Regions from separate parts of the Cetobacterium sp. NK01 genome, predicted to be linked through region 1. Evidence: riboswitches for the same ligand, from Rfam matches in the RefSeq annotation. Region 1 holds a riboswitch; each other region holds the start of a gene.
The links. Region 1 has a riboswitch for lysine ahead of NON08_RS01860 (aspartate kinase). Riboswitches for the same ligand answer to the same signal wherever they lie in the genome.
Positions count from the first base shown of each region.

Region 1 (2,281 bases):
GCAAGACCAGTTATTGGAAAAGCTTTAGTTGAGGTGGCCCATATAGAAGGGACGAAATATATAGCTCATGGAGCAACGGGTAAGGGAAATGATCAAGTAAGATTTGAATTAGCTATAAAAGCTTTGGATCCATCTTTGAAAATAATAGCTCCTTGGAGAATTTGGGATATTAAATCAAGAGAGGAAGAGATTGAATATCTAGAGAAAAATGGAATTACACTTCCGTTTCATAAAAAATCTCCTTATAGTAGAGATGAGAATTTATTTCATGTAAGTCATGAGGGGTTTGACTTAGAATGTCCTTCAAAAGAGCCTAACTATGAGAATGTTTTACAATGGGTTAAGACTCTAGAAGCAGCAAATGAAAAATCTGAGTACATAAGCATTGAATTTATAAAGGGAGTTCCTGTTGCAATAAATGGAGAAAAAATGAGTGGAGTAGAAATTATAAAACAATTAAATAAAATTGGTGGAAATCATGGAATTGGTGTTTTAGATATGGTTGAAAATAGATTGGTTGGAATGAAATCAAGAGGAGTTTATGAAACTCCAGGAGGAACGATTTTATTTTTTGCTCATGAAGAGTTAGAAAGATTGTGCTTAGATAAAGATACGTATCAAGAAAAAATAAAACTATCACATGATTTTTCAAAATTAGTCTATAATGGGCAATGGTTTACAACTTTAAGAAAAGCTATAACAGCTTTTGTAGACATAACTCAAGAGTTCGTGACGGGGGAAGTAAAGCTAAAATTATATAAAGGAAATATTATTTTAGCAGGAACGACATCTCCATTTACACTATATTCAGAGGAATATTCAACTTTTGAAAAAGATAGTGTTTATAATCAAAAAGATGCAGAAGGATTTATAAATCTTTTTGGATTACCGATTAAAATAGAAGCACTTTTAAGAAAAAACTTTTGACATTTGAAAAAAAATATGATATTCTGCCTTAAATTAATATTTTGATAGAGGTTGCAAATTTTATTAGTAAATAAACTGAGATTAGTAGATCAAAGATGTTTGTTAAAAGGAAAATTTGCCGAAGTTTAAGTTTTTCTACTAAAAAATTTAAGCTGGGTACATAAAGAATATTTATGTAACTGTCACCAAATTGGTGTTGTGCTATCGTGGATTATTTTAAGCTAACATAGTTGAAATGAGAGTTTTAAGCGATGGTTATTTTTTTGACTATCGCTTTTTTTATTATTAAAATCATCTAAGGAGGAACTAATGAGAGTAGTAAAAAAATTTGGGGGAAGCTCAGTTGCAACAATAGAAAAAATAAAAGATATAGCTAAAGATATATCTAAAAACTATAAATATGGTGATGAAATTGTAATTGTAGTTTCAGCTATGGGAAAAACAACAGATGAGTTGATAAAATTAGCTAAAGAGATTTCAGAAACTCCAGATGTAAGAGAACTTGATTCATTATTATCAACAGGAGAGCAAAAATCAATCTCTCTTTTAAGTATGGCATTAAAAGAAATTGGATGTAAGGCTATCTCTTTAACTGGTGCTCAAGCAGGGATAAGAACAGGTGGAACACATACTAAAAATAAAATCGAAAGCATAAAAATTGATAGAATAGAAAAGCATTTAAAAGATGGAAAAATTGTAATTGTTGCTGGATTTCAAGGGGTAAATGAAGATGGCGATATAACAACATTAGGAAGAGGTGGATCTGATACGAGTGCTGTTGCCTTAGCTGCAGCATTAAAGTGCGATTGCGAGATATATACAGATGTTACAGGAATATATGGTGTAGACCCTAGAGTTTATAAAAATGCTAAAAAACTTGAAAAAATTTCATACGAGGAGATGATGGAGATGGCAAATTTAGGTGCAGGAGTAATGGAGACTAGAGCAGTTGAAATAGGGAAAAAATATGGTGTTAAGATTTACGTTGGACAAACTTTAGGAGTTGAAACAGGAACATATATATGTGATAATAGTGAAATAATTGAAAAAAAAGCTGTAACAGGAATATCTATAAATAAAAATGTTATAATGGTAAATTTAGAAAACTTTTTAGCAATTCCTAAAAATGTAGCAATCATTTTTAATAATTTAGCTAAGCATAGTGTTAATGTTGATATGATATCACAAAATGAAGTTGAAAACGTTAAGGGAAGTATAGGATTTACTTGTCCTTTGACAGATGAGCACTTTTTAAATAGATCATTAGAGGAGATTGCTAAGGAGATTCCAGATATAGAGGTTACAAAAAGAACAGGAGTTGTAAAAATATCTTTAGTAGGAATAGGAATGATAA
Region 1 covers NZ_JANIBO010000001.1:374,013-376,293, reverse strand. Annotated here, with positions in the region: gene NON08_RS01865 (argininosuccinate synthase) at 1-927, shown strand, start outside; lysine riboswitch at 965-1,139, shown strand; gene NON08_RS01860 (aspartate kinase) at 1,237-2,281, shown strand, end outside.

Region 2 (2,281 bases), on a different contig from region 1:
AACAAAAAGTGGTATATATTCATTAGATAAGTTCAATAAAGATAAAATCTCATCTTTTTTTACAGGTTCCATAAAGTTAGCACCATATCCTAATGATGTAGCTATTAATTTCATGTTTTGAAGAGCTATTCCACAATCTGCATAAATAAAATTTAGAGGCAATTTAGGTGGGTTATCTGTAAAAATTACTATATATGCTCCTGGAGCTTCATCTTCCAGTGGTTTCCATTCAATTTGACTAGCCCAAATCACATCTTTAAAAAGTTTACTACAAGTTTCTTTGTCATTAATTAAAAAATACCTTAAAAATTGTTTGTTAGCACCTGCCGATGAAAAATGTGCTCCCTCTATAATTTTCATCAAATCTTTCATAGGAACAACTATATTTTTAAAACTTCTATGAGAACGAGCATTTTTAATTAAATTTAAAATTTCCATTTACTACCTCCTAATTTTTTTAACTTATAAATAAAAGAGAGGAGTTTATCATAAACTCCTTTCTTTTTTTGATAAATATACATTGTTAACTTTTTGGAAAAGATATCACTTTTCCTAGAAAATAAAATTTGGGAAGGTTTTATGAGAAGTAAAAACTTCTGTCTATTACTTCTTATATTATATTAAAATTCCTTTTTTTAAATAAAAAAATAAAAGACTTGCTTTTAATTTTTTTTTGTGTTAGCATATTTTTAACAAAAAAAATAAAGGTAGAGGTTGCAAATAACAATAGTAAGTTAATGGAGTTAGACAAGGCTTTGAAATTAACTGAAAGGGAAGTTTGCCGAAATAAAAATTTAGGTCAAAAATTTTTATTGGGCATATAGAAAATATCTATATGACTGTCATTAGTATTTCTAATGTTGTGCTATCCTAAAATTGTAAATAATTTTTATACGTATACTTATAATGAATTTTTACAAAACTACCATAAAATTTATGGTAGTTTTTTTTGTTAAAAAATTTAAAATAATACAAACGGAGGAATTAGAAATGACATACTTAAATACGGTTAACAATATTTTTAGCTTTTTAAATCCTATAACAGATCTCTTGTGGGAATTTCCTAGAAATTTTGAACTTTATAAATCTATTCCAATAATTGGTGAATTTTCATTAGCTATTTTATTATTAATTGGATGCGGACTATACTTTACACTAAAACTTAATTTTGTTCAAGTACGATACTTTAAAAAAAGTATTGAAATTTTAAAAAATAAAAACGAAACAAAAGTTGGGATTTCTCCAATGGCTTCTTTTTTATTAAGTAGCGCTACAAGAATTGGCCCAGGTAATATTATGGGAGTTACAGGTGCTGTTTTAGCAGGAGGACCTGGTGCTTTATTTTGGATGTGGGTTAGTGCATTTTTTGGAATGGCAACATGTTTTGTCGAAGCAACACTTTCTCAAATTTTTAAAGAAAAAAATGGAGATGATTATGTTGGAGGAATTGCTTATTATGGAAGACGTCTTATTAAAAATAGTAAATTAGTTGGATTTTTAATAGCTTTTGCATATATTCTTTATGCATTATTTACTTTACCTTCACAGGTTTTCCATATGTTTACAGCTTTTGGATCTGTTGCTAGTCAAATTACTGGAAATTCTTATGCTAGAACTGATATGATTTATTTAGTTATAGGGCTTTGTATAATTTTATTTACAACGATCATTATATTTGGCGGTATAAAAAGAGTGGCTGCTGTTACAGATTATATAGTTCCTATAATGGCAGTAACATATTTTATTATAGCTTTATTTTTAATTGCAACAAACTTAGATAAAGTTCCTTATTTTTTTACTTCAGTTTTTAGCCAAGCTTTTTCTCCTGACGCTATTTTTGGAGGTGCTATGGGAATAGCTTTACAACAAGGTATAAAAAGAGGACTTATGTCTAACGAGGCTGGTCAAGGAACTGTTACTATGGCTGCAGCTGCAGCTGATGCAAAACATCCTGTGGAGCAAGGATTTATTCAATCCTTCGGTGTTTTTATAGATACTTTTGTCATCTGTACAATTTCAGGCTTCTTAGTCATAATTGCAAATTTATGGAATTTAGATGGATTTGATTTTCTATCATTAAGAGGAGATAAATTAGGATATTTTATAATGTCATTAAAAACACTTTCTCCTTCAATATTAGAAAAACCTATTCAACTTCTTGTTGCTATGTGTTATGGTATGTTTGCTTTTTCAACGATTCTAGGAATGATTGCTTTTATAGAAGTATCTGCAACTGAGATATCAAGAAAAAAAATATTCTTAAATAGTATGAAACTAATTT
Region 2 covers NZ_JANIBO010000004.1:6,865-9,145, reverse strand. Annotated here, with positions in the region: gene NON08_RS12855 (nitroreductase family protein) at 1-438, opposite strand, end outside; lysine riboswitch at 701-876, shown strand; gene NON08_RS12850 (alanine/glycine:cation symporter family protein) at 991-2,281, shown strand, end outside.
Region 2: linked by a shared signal. The riboswitch ahead of NON08_RS12850 (alanine/glycine:cation symporter family protein) and the one ahead of NON08_RS01860 (aspartate kinase) in region 1 are both predicted to bind lysine.

Region 3 (2,281 bases), 1.1 Mb from region 1:
ATTTAGAGCCTAAATACTACTGCATGAGACAGTATGATTCGACTATAGATGCAGAAATTATTTATACAGATAAAGACATAACTAACACTTTAGGAGAAGTTATATCTAACCACAACTTAACTCAGTTAAGAACAGCTGAAACTGAAAAATATGCACACGTTACTTTCTTCTTTAATGGAGGAAAAGAAACTGAATTTAAAGGTGAAGAAAGAATATTAGTTGCATCTCCAAAAGTTGCAACATATGATTTACAACCAGAAATGTCAGCTCCAGAATTAACAAAGAAAGTTTTAGAAGCTTTAGATTCTGATAAGTTTGATGTTATTGTAATGAACTTTGCTAACCCTGATATGGTAGGACACACTGGTGTATTTGATGCAGCTGTAAAAGCGATAAAAGCTGTTGATAAAGGTGTGGGAGAAATTGTTAATAAAGTACTAGAGTTAGATGGAACAGTATTAATAACAGCTGACCATGGGAATGCAGAAAAAATGGTGGATCCAGTAACTAATGAAGCGTTTACTGCGCATACAACAAATGAAGTACCATTTGTATATGTTTCTAATAATTTTAAAGGAGAATTAAACCACGGAAAGTTAGCTGATGTGGCTCCAACAATGCTAGAAATATTACATATTGAGAAACCTGCTGAAATGAACGGTGTTTCTTTAATAAAAAAATAATTGACAGAGAAAACAAATAATGATACTATAATTTAAAGTTTCGAAAATTTAATATTTAGGTAGAGGTTGCGAATAACAAGAGTAACTCAATGGAGCTAGACAGAGCTGTGAAGTTGAGAGAAAGGGGAATTCGCCGAAATAAAGATTGTGTCAAAAATCTTTATTGGGCATGTGAAAAAAATTCACATGACTGTCATCAGATGGACTCTGGTGTTGTGCTATCCAAAATTTGTGATATATTTTGCAGATTAGCTACCGTATTTTTTATACGGTAGTTTTTTTTACCTAAAATTTCAGTGAAACTAAACTAATAAAATTAAACTTGGAGGTTTTAGGATGAACAGAATAACAGAACTATTAAAATTAAGTCCAGTTGCAGTATTGGCAATGTTAATGTTTATGGGATATGATGCATTAATTGCTGCCCCAATAGCAACAGTATACGCAGCATTAGTTGCAGGGGTTGTAGAAAAGAAAAAAGTAAATGATATAATAGAAGCAGTTATAAATAACGCAAAAGAGATGCAAGTAGCATTCTTTATATTAATGGTTGCATATGCTATGGCTGAAGTATTTATGTCCACAGGAGTTGGAGCATCAATAATAAATTTAGCATTAAATGTAGGTTTAACAGGAAGAACAGTTGCAGTTGTTGGAATTGTTGTGACATCAGTTTTATCTATAGCAACAGGAACAAGCTGGGGAACATTTGCTGCTTGTGCACCTATATTTTTATGGCTTAACCATATTGTAGGAGGAAACATTGCTTTAACAGTAGGAGCGATAGCTGGTGGAGCATGTTTTGGAGATAACATAGGACTTATATCAGATACAACAATAGTAAGTTCTGGAATTCAAAAAGTTGAAGTAATAAAGAGAATAAGACACCAAGGATATTGGTCTGGAATGGTTTTAATTTTAGGAATAGTGGCATTTTATATAGCAGGAGTTGTGATGGGATTACCTACAACTACAGGAGATGCAGCAACAGCTATAGGACAAATACCTGAAGAAGTTTGGACAGTGCTAGCAGAAAAAAGAGAATCGGCGGTAACATTATTAAACCAAGTTAAAACAGGTGTGCCAACTTATATGATAATACCTTTAATTCTTGTTTTAATAGCAGCGTTTAGAGGATTAACAACACTTTTATGTTTGTTTATAGGTATATTTGCAGCATATATATTAGGTATGTTTGCAGGAACAGTTGAAAACACAGGAGCATTTTTAAATCTACTATATTCAGGATTTGAGGGTGCAGGATCTTGGGTAATTGTAATGATGATGTGGGTTGCTGCATTTGGCGGAATTATGAAGCTTATGGATGCTTTCAGACCTTTATCAAATATAGTGGTTGCAGTATCAAAAAATGTAAGACAACTTATGTTTTGTAATGGAGTATTATCGATATTAGGAAATGCCGGTTTAGCAGATGAGATGGCTCAAATAGTTACTATGGGACCAATTATAAGAGAGATTGTTGAGAAAAATGTTGAAGGATCACCAGAGGATATTGAGACACTAAGACTTAGAAATGCAACATTTAGTGATGCTCTAGGAGTGTTTGGATCACAACTAATTCCATGGCATGTATATAT
Region 3 covers NZ_JANIBO010000001.1:1,457,587-1,459,867, forward strand. Annotated here, with positions in the region: gene gpmI (2,3-bisphosphoglycerate-independent phosphoglycerate mutase) at 1-683, shown strand, start outside; lysine riboswitch at 736-912, shown strand; gene NON08_RS07125 (Na+/H+ antiporter NhaC family protein) at 1,029-2,281, shown strand, end outside.
Region 3: linked by a shared signal. The riboswitch ahead of NON08_RS07125 (Na+/H+ antiporter NhaC family protein) and the one ahead of NON08_RS01860 (aspartate kinase) in region 1 are both predicted to bind lysine.